DNA from 2 places in the Enterobacter cloacae complex sp. 394I7 genome. Region 2 is predicted to be linked to the other one. Evidence: predicted binding sites of a transcription regulator. Region 2 holds the regulator's gene; the other holds the start of a gene.
The links. The regulator CRP, encoded in region 2, controls carbon source genes, mostly activating them, when cyclic AMP is high. The targets are predictions, from matches to a motif close to ATGTGANNNNNNTCACAT.
Positions count from the first base shown of each region.

Region 1: uxuA (mannonate dehydratase) is a predicted target of CRP. The motif match lies at 2,154-2,171, and genes of this name have one in related genera.

Region 1 is NZ_JBXWCR010000001.1:2,105,347-2,111,173, forward strand. Features, by position in the region: gene AC2FAP_RS10180 (YkgJ family cysteine cluster protein) at 1-87, opposite strand, end outside; gene yeiP (elongation factor P-like protein YeiP) at 252-824, shown strand; gene uxuA (mannonate dehydratase) at 868-2,058, opposite strand; gene AC2FAP_RS10195 (mannitol dehydrogenase family protein) at 2,263-3,729, shown strand; gene AC2FAP_RS10200 (CobW family GTP-binding protein) at 3,853-4,839, shown strand; gene AC2FAP_RS10205 (phosphatase PAP2 family protein) at 4,873-5,586, shown strand.
Region 2 is NZ_JBXWCR010000006.1:22,194-28,020, forward strand. Features, by position in the region: gene AC2FAP_RS18540 (phosphoribulokinase) at 1-404, shown strand, start outside; gene AC2FAP_RS18545 (OsmC family protein) at 471-875, opposite strand; gene crp (cAMP-activated global transcriptional regulator CRP) at 1,187-1,819, shown strand; gene AC2FAP_RS18555 (YccS/YhfK family putative transporter) at 1,877-3,964, shown strand; gene argD (bifunctional acetylornithine/succinyldiaminopimelate transaminase) at 3,961-5,181, opposite strand; gene pabA (aminodeoxychorismate synthase component 2) at 5,268-5,827, opposite strand, start outside.

The sequences.
Region 1 (5,827 bases), on a different contig from region 2:
GGCAGGTTTGCCGTCCGGCATGCCAGGAATGGGGCTTGAAATGGACGGTGCGGTACAACACGCGCCACAATCGGGACGACAATCCATACAGGCTCTCTTTCGCTGAAGAACGCCCGCGCAGTCGGGCATTGCGCGCACAGTAACACCTTTTGTGTATTGATAGCAAAAGCCACGAATTCCGCTTGCCTGAAAGGCCGAGCACGAGTAATTTGGCGCGATATTTTTTACCACCCGTAAACAGGATTACTGCAATGCCAAGAGCGAACGAAATTAAGAAAGGTATGGTACTGAATTACAACGGCAAGCTGCTGATTGTGAAAGATATCGATATTCAGGCCCCGAGCGCCCGTGGTGCAGCAACGCTGTACAAAATGCGTTTCGCCGATGTGCGTACCGGTCTGAAAGTGGAAGAACGTTTTAAAGGTGACGATATCGTTGATACCGTGACCCTGACCCGCCGCTATGTTGATTTTTCCTACATTGATGGCAACGAATACGTATTCATGGATAAAGAAGATTACACCCCGTATATCTTCACCAAAGATCAGATTGAAGAAGAACTCCTCTTTATTCCTGAAGGCGGGATGCCTGACATGCAGGTTCTGACCTGGGATGGCGTGCTGCTGGCGCTGGAGCTGCCGCAGACCGTGGATCTGGAAATCGTGGAAACGGCTCCGGGCATCAAAGGCGCATCCGCAAGTGCCCGCAACAAACCAGCAACCCTGACGACTGGTCTGGTGGTGCAGGTGCCAGAATACCTCTCCGCAGGCGAGAAAATCCGCATCCATATCGAAGAAAAACGCTATATGGGTCGCGCAGACTAATGCGATATTCGCCCGGTGGCACAACGCCACCGGGCAACAGACGTTACAGCAGTTCCGGGTATTTCGTCATCTTCAGCGCCAGCTCAACGCCCCGCACTTCCGCCATGCCTTTCAGACGACCAATCGCCGAATAACCTGGGTTCGTTTTCTTACGCAGATCGTCCAGCATCTGGTGACCATGATCGGGACGGAACGGGATAGGACGAACGTCACCCGCGTGCTTACGACGTACCTCTTCCGCCAGAATCGCATCCACTACCGCGACCATATTCACATCGCCGCCCAGGTGCGCTGCTTCATGGAAGGTTTTTGGATTATCCTCACGACAGGTCGCACGCAGATGCGTGAAGTGAATACGATCGCCGAAGGTTTCAATCATCTGCACCAGATCGTTATCCGCACGCACGCCGTAAGAGCCGGTACACATGGTGAATCCGTTATAGATACTGTCCACGGTCTCTTTCAGCCACTGCATATCTTCAATCGTGGACACGATACGCGGTAAACCGAGAATAGGACGCGGAGGATCGTCCGGGTGCACGGCCAGGCGCACGCCCGCTTCTTCCGCTACCGGTACGATAGCGCGCAGGAAAAACGCCATGTTTTCACGCAGCTGGTTTTTATCGATATTCCCATATTCCGCCAGTCGCGCGCGGAACTGATCCAGCGTATAGCCCTCTTCAGCGCCCGGCAGGCCAGCAATAATATTGCGGGTCAGCTTTTCAATCTCGGCGTCACTGGCTGCGTTAAACCACGCGAGCGCCTGCTGCTGCTCTTCAGCCGTGTAATCGGCTTCTGCACCAGGACGTTTCAGGATGTGCAGCTCAAATGCGGCAAAGGCAATCTGATCGAAACGTAATGCTTTTGAACCGTCCGGCAACGTGTACTCGAGATCGGTGCGCGTCCAGTCAAGAATGGGCATGAAGTTATAGCAAACAGTATCAATACCGCAGGCCGCCAGGTGACGAATGCTCTGCTGGTAGTTGGCAATCCAGGTCTGATAATCACCTGAATGGGTTTTGATATCTTCGTGAACCGGGATGCTTTCCACCACAGACCAGGTCAGGCCTTTTTCCGCCAGCAGCGCCTGACGCTTTTTGATTTCTTCAATCGGCCATACCTGACCATTAGGAATGTGATGCAGCGCCGTCACGACACCCGTTGCGCCAGCCTGACGCACATCATCAAGAGAAACCGGATCGTTCGGCCCGTACCAACGCCAGGTCTGTTCCATTGCCTCACCTCTAAAGTTGTTATACCAATATGGATGACTACGATGACGACTACCATACATGTTTGCCGTAAAGGGTCAACACACCGCCACACATTGATTGATCAAACTCACACTTCACGGATATTTACGGCTCACCAATTTAATTTGCTGTCATATAACTTTACACTGGCGTTGTTAATTAATGGTTAATCAGGTGTGTATTTCATGAAGACAATTGCCTCCACCTCGCTTCCTGCCCATGTCCAGCTCCCTCGCTACGATCGTAAGCAGTTACGCTCTCGCATCGTCCATTTTGGCTTCGGCGCATTTCACCGCGCGCATCAGGCCTTGTTAACAAACCGGGTGCTGAATGAGAAAGGCGGCGACTGGGGTATTTGTGAGATTAGCCTCTTCAGCGGCGACGTGCTGATGAGCCAGTTGCGCGCACAGGATCATCTCTTCACCGTGCTGGAAAAAGGGGCGGAGGGAAACCAGCCAATTATCGTCGGTGCCGTCCATGAATGTCTGAACGCAAAACTGGATTCTCTGCCTGCCATCATTGAGAAATTTTGTGAACCTCAGGTCGCCATTGTGTCGCTCACCATCACAGAGAAAGGTTATTGCATCGATCCCGCCACCGGTAATCTGGATTTGCACAACCCCCGGATCGTTCACGATCTGGAGAACCCGTCTGAACCGCACTCCGCGCCCGGGATCCTGGTCGAGGCGCTCCACCGCCGCCGTGAACGCGGTTTGTCCGCTTTTACCGTCCTCTCCTGCGACAATATCCCTGATAACGGCCATGTGGTGAAAAACGCGGTACTGGGGATGGCCCAGAAACGCGACCCGGCGCTGGCAGAGTGGATTAATTCACATGTGAGCTTTCCGGGGACCATGGTCGACCGAATTGTCCCCGCCGCGACCGAGGCGTCGCTGGCAGAAATCACGAAAGAGCTTGGAGTAGAAGATCCTTGTGCCATCAGCTGCGAACCGTTTATTCAGTGGGTAGTGGAAGACAACTTTGTTGCCGGACGCCCGGCATGGGAAGTGGCTGGCGTACAAATGGTGCAGGACGTGCTGCCGTGGGAACAGATGAAATTGCGCATGCTCAACGGCAGCCACTCTTTCCTCGCGTATCTGGGCTACCTCGCCGGGTATGCGCACATTAACGAATGTATGGAAGACACCGCGTTTCGCGAAGCCGCACGTCGGTTAATGCTGAATGAGCAGGCTCCTACGCTGCGTATTAAGGATGTCGACCTCACGGCTTATGCCGATAGCCTGCTTGAACGCTTTGCCAATCCGGCACTGCAGCACCGGACCTGGCAAATTGCGATGGACGGAAGCCAGAAATTGCCGCAACGCATGCTGGATGGGATCCGCATCCATCTTGAACGTAAAACCGCGTGGCCGCTGCTGGCCATGGGCGTTGCAGGCTGGATCCGCTACGTCAGCGGAACCGACGAGCGTGGCGACGCAATTGATGTGCGCGATCCGCTGAGTGATAAAATCCGCACCCTTGTTGCAGCCAGCAGCGACGCTGAGCGCGTCAACGCCCTGCTGGGGCTGAGTGAAATCTTTGGTCACGATCTCGCACAAAATAGCCTATTCGTGGAGGCCATCAGCCAGGCCTATCAGCGCATCGCCCGCCATGGCGCGCGTCAGGCTGTTATCGAAACGTTAAATATTTAGCGATTATTGCGCTTAAGGCGAACGGCGATTGCCTCCGTTCGCCCTCCCCCTTCTCATTGCGCCCGTTTTTCGCCAGGATGATGGATAATTGTTATAGCATCACAATTATCGACTGGAGCGCACGTGACCAAAACCAACCTCATTACCGGTTTTCTCGGCAGCGGTAAAACCACCTCAATTCTCCACCTGCTGGCCAATAAGGATCCAGCAGAAAAATGGGCCGTACTGGTCAATGAATTTGGCGAAGTGGGTATTGATGGCGCATTACTGGCAGACAGCGGCGCGATGATCAAAGAGATCCCCGGTGGCTGCATGTGCTGCGTAAATGGTCTGCCGATGCAGGTCGGGCTGAATACGCTGCTGCGTCAGGGCAAACCAGACCGTCTGCTGATTGAACCGACCGGGCTGGGTCATCCGAAGCAAATTCTCGATTTACTGACCGCGCCGGTCTACGAGCCGTGGATCGATCTGCGTGCCACGCTGTGCCTGCTGGACCCCCGTCAGCTGCTGGATGAAAAAGCCGTGACCAACGAGAACTTCCGCGACCAGCTCGCCTCGGCAGATATTATCGTCGCCAATAAAGAGGATCGCGCAACGGCGGAAAGCCAGTCCGCGCTGGAGACATGGTGGCAGCACTTCGGTGGCAACCGTCAGCGGGTGCAGACCACCCAGGGGAAAATTGATAACGCCCTGCTTGACCTGCCTCGCCTGAACCTAGCGGCGCTCCCGGCAAGCGCGGAACATGCCCACAGCCATCCGCAAAAACAGGGTCTGGCTGCCCTGAGTCTGCCGGAGCACCAGCGCTGGCGTCGTAACCTTAACAGCGGCCAGGGCTATCAGGCCTGCGGATGGATTTTCGATGCGGATACCGTATTCGACACCATCGGCATACTCGAATGGGCCAGACTGGCTCCGGTCGATCGTGTTAAAGGGATCATGCGCACCCCGGACGGGCTGGTGCGGATCAACCGTCAGGGCGAAGATTTCTTTATCGAAACGCAAAATGTGGCGCCACCTGATAGCCGAATAGAGTTAATTAGTGCGGTTAACGCCGACTGGAATGCCCTGCAGTCCAGCCTGTTGAAGCTTCGTTTAAGTTTGGGCGGCTAACGTTGCCCCAGATTTCACTCTATGCTGAATGTTATGACGACTCGACTTCCCCTGATATTACTGCTTAATGTCGCCGGTCTGGCGCTCTTTTTCTCCTGGTATATCCCGGCGAATCATGGTGTCTGGTTTCCGCTGGATTCTGCCATTTTTCACTTCTTCAACCAGGAGCTGGTGAAGAGCGAAGCCTTCCTGTGGCTGGTTGCTATCACGAATAACCGCGCCTTTGACGGCTGCTCGCTGCTGGCGATGGGCGGCCTGATGCTCTCTTTCTGGCTGAAAGAGGACAAAACAGGACGCCGCCGTATTCTGATTATTGGTTTGATGATGTTGCTGCTTGCGGTGGTAATTAACCAGCTGGCAACGGCCATTATTCCGGTTAAGCGTTCCAGCCCAACGCTCTTCTTCCCCGATATTTATCGCGTCAGCGAGCTGCTGCATATTCCAACGAAAGATGCGTCGAAGGCCAGTTTCCCGGGCGATCACGGAATGATGCTGCTTATTTTTTCCGGCGTGATGCTCCGCTATTTCGGCCGAAAAGCCTTTGCGATAGCCCTGATTATTTTTGTGGTTTTTGCCTTCCCACGGGTAATGATTGGTGCTCACTGGTTTACTGATATTGCAGTCGGTTCGCTCTCTTCTGTGCTGGTTGCGCTGCCGTGGTGTCTGATGACACCGCTGAGCGACAAGATAATAGCCGTGTTCGATCGCTACCTCCCCGGCAAAACGCAACAAATCAGAAACCAATAATTAACCTTAATTAACACTATGCATCAGGGATCGTTTTGATCCTTGATGCACTTTTCTCCCCTTTCACCCCCTCCCGTCATCATTTCGTCACAATATTCGTGATAAAAATGAATGTGTTGCACGGTTTTTAACCTTGATCGTGCGCTTTTTGAACAATTATCAATTTTTACTTTCTGTATCACAATTTCTTATAAAAAAAAGGCTTTTTTTGCTCGCAATACCCCAGGCAATCGGTTAATCT
Region 2 (5,827 bases):
TCGTGAACCTTGAGTGGATCCAGAAGCTGACGCGTGACATCAGCGAGCGCGGCCATTCACGCGAGGCGGTGATGGATTCCGTCGTGCGCTCCATGGAAGACTACATTACTTACCTGACGCCGCAGTTCTCCCGCACGCATATCAACTTCCAGCGCGTACCGACAGTGGACACCTCTAACCCGTTCGCCGCCAAAAGTATCCCGTCGCTGGATGAGAGCTTTGTGGTTATCCATTTCCGCAATCTCGACGGCATTGATTACCCCTGGCTGCTGGCGATGCTGCAGGGCTCATTTATTTCGCACATGAATACGTTAGTGGTTCCGGGCGGAAAAATGGGGCTGGCAATGGAATTAATTATGATGCCGCTGGTGCAGCGGTTGATAGAAGGGAAGAAAATCGCCTGATGATTTCCCTCTCCGCGTGGGAGAGGGCTTCGGTGAGGGCATCGGGGTGAACGATGCCCCCCAATATCAGGCGTCGATCACTTCATACGAATGCGTAATTTTTACCGCTTTCTCGAGCATTAACGCGACCGAGCAGTATTTCTCCGCTGAAAGATCGACCGCGCGTGAGACCGCCGCGTCTTTCAGTTCTTTCCCGCTGACGATGAAATGCAGGTTAATGTGGGTGAACAGGCGTGGTGCCTCTTCGCGGCGTTCTGAGGTGAGTTTTACTTCGCAGTCGGTCACATCGTGCCGGCCTTTTTGCAGGATCGACACCACATCAATTGCGCTGCATCCACCTGCTGCCATCAGCACCATTTCCATTGGGCTTGGTGCTTTATCGCCGGAGTTACCATCCATCAAAATCTGGTGTCCTGAAGCGGACTCGCCCAGGAACGTTAAACCTTCAACCCATTTCACACGCGCTTGCATATTCACTCACTCCAACGTTGCATTTTTGGTGACAGATTACGCGTGCGTTACATTTCTCGCAATGGAAGGCGACCTGCGTCATGCTGAAGCGAGACACCAGGAGACACGCGGCGAAAGCTATGCTAAAACACTCAGGATGCTACAGTAATACATTGACGTTACACATGTATGCAGAGGACATCAAACTTTACTGGCTGCGAAACGTTACGATAGCCGACTTCCCAGGGTATGGGTAAGAATTCGATTGCAACCCCAGAGTCCGGATGCATCTTATGACTCTGGTGACAGCTTATAACAGAGGATAACAGCGCATGGTGCTTGGCAAACCGCAAACAGACCCGACTCTCGAATGGTTCTTGTCTCATTGCCACATTCATAAGTACCCATCGAAGAGCACGCTGATTCACCAGGGTGAAAAAGCGGAAACGTTGTATTACATCGTCAAAGGCTCGGTGGCAGTGCTGATCAAAGATGAAGAAGGGAAAGAGATGATCCTTTCTTATCTGAACCAGGGCGATTTCATCGGTGAACTGGGCCTGTTTGAAGAAGGCCAGGAACGTAGCGCCTGGGTTCGTGCAAAGACAGCATGTGAAGTGGCTGAAATTTCCTACAAGAAATTCCGTCAGTTGATTCAAGTTAACCCTGACATCCTGATGCGTCTTTCTTCGCAGATGGCGCGCCGTCTGCAGGTGACATCTGAGAAAGTGGGTAACCTCGCCTTCCTGGACGTGACCGGCCGTATCGCTCAGACCCTGCTGAATCTGGCGAAACAACCCGATGCGATGACTCACCCTGATGGCATGCAAATTAAAATTACCCGTCAGGAAATCGGTCAGATTGTCGGTTGCTCCCGTGAAACAGTGGGCCGTATTCTGAAAATGCTGGAAGATCAGAACCTGATCTCCGCACACGGTAAAACCATCGTGGTTTACGGAACGCGTTAATTCCGCTCAAACGGCGTGCCATCGCAAGGTGTCACGCCGTTTTTGTCTCTATTCCCCATGTGGCGCAGGCTGATTTATCACCCGGAAGTTAACTACGCACTGCGGCAAACGCTGGTGTTGTGCCTTCCTGTGGCCGTGGGCCTGATTCTGGGCCATCTTCAGCAAGGTCTGCTCTTCTCTCTCGTTCCCGCCTGCTGCAACATTGCCGGTCTGGATACACCGCATAAGCGCTTTTTCAAACGGCTGATCGTGGGCGGCTCGCTGTTTGCGGGTTGTAGCCTCGCCGTACAGCTTTTGCTGGCCCGCGATATCCCGCTGCCGCTGATCCTCACCGTCCTGGCGATGACCCTGGGCGTAACCGCTGAGATCAGCTCACTGCACGCACGTTTGCTTCCCGCGTCGCTGATTGCCGCCATCTTCACGCTGAGCCTTGCGGGCAACATGCCGGTGTGGGAGCCGCTGCTGATCTACGCCCTCGGTACGCTGTGGTACGGGCTGTTTAACTGGTTTTGGTTCTGGCTGTGGCGGGAACAGCCGCTGCGGGAATCCCTGAGCCTGCTCTACGTGCAGCTGGCGGATTACTGTGAAGCCAAATACACCTTGCTCACCCAGCATACCGATCCAGAAAAATCACTGCCGCCGCTGCTGACGCGTCAGCAAAAGGTGGTGGACCTGATAAGCCAGTGTTATCAACAGCTGCATATGCTCGCCGCCAATAAGAACCACGAATATAAGCGGCTGCTGCGCGTCTTCCAGGTGGGGCTGGACTTACAGGAGCATATCTCCGTGAGCCTGCACCAGCCGCAGGAGGTGCAAAAACTGGTCGAGCGCAGCCATGCCGAAGCGGTGATCCGCTGGAACGCGCAAACCGTCTCCGCGCGCCTTCGGGTGCTGGCTGACGATATTCTGTATCACCGCTACCCCACGCGCTTTAACATGGACAAACAGCTCGGCGCGCTGGAGAAGATTGCCCGTCAGCATGAAGACAACCCGGTGGGTCAGTTTGCCGCCTGGCACTTCAGCCGTATCGCCCGCGTGTTACGAACCCAGCGTCCGCTTTATCCGCGCGACCTGATGGCCGACAAACAAAAACGCCTGCCGCTGCTGCCGGCGCTCAGAAGCTACCTCTCCCTTAAATCATCTGCCCTGCGCAACGCCGCGCGAATTAGCGTGATGCTAAGCATTGCCAGCCTGATGGGCATGGCGCTGCATCTGCCCAAACCGTACTGGATTTTAATGACCATCCTCTTTGTCACCCAGAACGGCTATGGCGCGACGCGGGTGCGCATTCTGCACCGGGCAGGCGGAACGATGGCGGGGCTGATCATTGCGGGCGTTACGCTGCACTTTCACGTGCCGGAAGGCTATACGCTGGCAGGGATGCTGGTGATCACGATGGTGAGCTACCTGATCATCCGCAAAAACTACGGCTGGGCGATGGTGGGCTTTACGGTAACGGCGGTGTATACCCTGCAGTTGCTCACGCTCAACGGCGAGCAGTTTATTATCGCCAGGCTGGTCGATACCCTGATCGGCTGCCTGATTGCCTTTGGCGGCATGGTCTGGCTGTGGCCTCAGTGGCAAAGCGGGCTGCTCAGACAGAACGCCCATGATGCGCTGGAGGCCGACCAGCAGGCCATTCGCCTGATCTTGAGTGACGACCCGCAGCCCTCTCCGCTGGCGTATCAGCGGATGAAGGTCAACCAGGCGCATAACGCCCTGTTTAACTCGCTGAATCAGGCCATGCAGGAGCCCGGCTTTAACTCGCACTATCTGGCGGACATGAAGCTCTGGGTGACGCACAGCCAGTTTATCGTTGAGCATATCAACGCCATGACCACGCTGGCGCGGGAACATACGATGCTGACGCCCGATCTGGCGCAGCGCTACCTGCAGTCGTGTGAGATTGCCCTGCAGCGGTGTCAGCAGCGACTCGAGTATGACGCGCCTGGCGAGTCAGGGGATTCGAACATTCTGGAGGCGCCAGAGACGCTCACCCACGGGCCAATGAGCACCCTGGAGCAGCATCTGCAGCGCGTTCTCGGGCATCTGAACACCATGCACACCATTTCGTCGGTAGCATGGCGTCAGCGCCCTCACCACGGGATATGGTTAACCCGTCGCTTAACGCGAACGGAGTCTTAAGCGTTTACGATCTTCGCGACCGCCGCGGCAAAACGGTTTAACCCGTCTTCAATGTCCTGATTTTCGACCACCAGCGACGGCGCAAAGCGCATCACGTCCGGCCCGGCATTGAGCACCATCACCCCTTCATGGGCGGCGGCGTGCAGGAAATCGCGCGCGCGGCCTTTGTACTGTGGCTTCAACTCCGCGCCGATCAGTAACCCCATCCCGCGGATCTCGCTGAAGACGTCATACTGGTCATCAATCTGCTGCAAATGCGTCACGAAAAGCTCACGCTTCGCGTTGACGCCGCTCAGAACCTCAGGGGTGTTGATAATGTCGAACGCGGCACCCGCGACGGCACTCGCCAGCGGGTTACCGCCGTATGTGGAACCGTGGGAACCCACGTGGAACGCGGAGGCAATCTCCTGCGTCGTTAATACCGCACTGACCGGGAAGCCGCCGCCGAGCGCTTTGGCGCTGGTCAGAATATCCGGCGTCACGCCGTAATGCATGTAGGCAAACAGGGAGCCGGTACGGCCCATCCCGCACTGCACTTCATCAAATACCAGCAGCGCCTGATGCTCATCGCACAGGTCGCGCAGCCCTTTCAGGAACTCAGGCGTGGCAGCCGTTACGCCGCCCTCTCCCTGGATCGGCTCCACCACCACCGCACAGGTGTGATCATCCATTACCGCTTTTACCGCATGCAGATCGTTAAACGGCACATGGATAATATCGGCCGGTTTTGGTCCAAAACCGTCGGAATACTTTGGCTGTCCGCCGACGGAAACGGTAAACAGCGAGCGACCGTGGAAGGCGTTGTGGAAAGCAATGATTTTGGTTTTGTACGGGCTGTGGCGCGTGGAGGCATAGTAGCGCGCCAGTTTGAAGGCGGTTTCGTTCGCTTCGGTACCGGAGTTCATAAACAGCACGCGTTCGGCGAAGGTCGCGCTGATTAACTTGCGGCCCAGACGCAGCGCCGGTTCGTTGGTAAAGACGTTGCTGGTATGCCACAGGGTTTCCCCCTGGGTTTTCAGCGCCTCCACCAGCACAGGATGGCAATGACCCAGTGCCGTCACCGCAATCCCACCGGCGAAATCAACATACTCTTTCCCCTGCTGATCCCAGACTCGGCTGCCTTTCCCTTTTACCGGGATAAACTCAGCCGGTGCATAAATCGGCAGAATGACTTCATCGAATGTCGCGCGGGTAATTGCAGATTGTTCAGTTGCCATGTCATGACCATCCATTTTATGTCACAGTGATTGTGAAAATATAATCACAAAATATGCATAAAAAATCACAGCAAGGCAACCACTATTCAACGATTGAGGAAATTTGCCAGCAGCTGGTGTCCCTGCTCGCTGAGGATACTCTCCGGGTGGAATTGCACCCCTTCGAGGTCCCATTCACGATGCCGAATCCCCATGATCTCCCGGGTATCGCTCCAGGCGGTAACCTCAAAGCATTCCGGCAGCGTTGATGGGTCAATGACCAGCGAATGGTAGCGCGTCACGGTAAGCGGATTATTAAGCCCCATAAACACGCCCGTGCCGGTATGGGTCACCGGCGCGGTTTTGCCATGCATCACTTTGGCGGCGCGCACAATGGTGGCACCAAACACCTGCCCAATGGCCTGGTGGCCCAGGCAGACGCCAAGAATGGGCAGCTTACCGGCGTAATGATGAATGACATCCAGCGAAATGCCCGATTCCGACGGCGTGCAGGGCCCCGGCGAGATAACGATTTTCTGCGGGGCAAGCGCGTCGATTTCGGCCAGGCTGATGTCGTCGTTGCGGCGGACCACCACCTCTGCACCCAGTTCAGAAAAATACTGGTAAAGGTTCCAGGTGAAGGAATCGTAGTTATCAATCAGCAGAA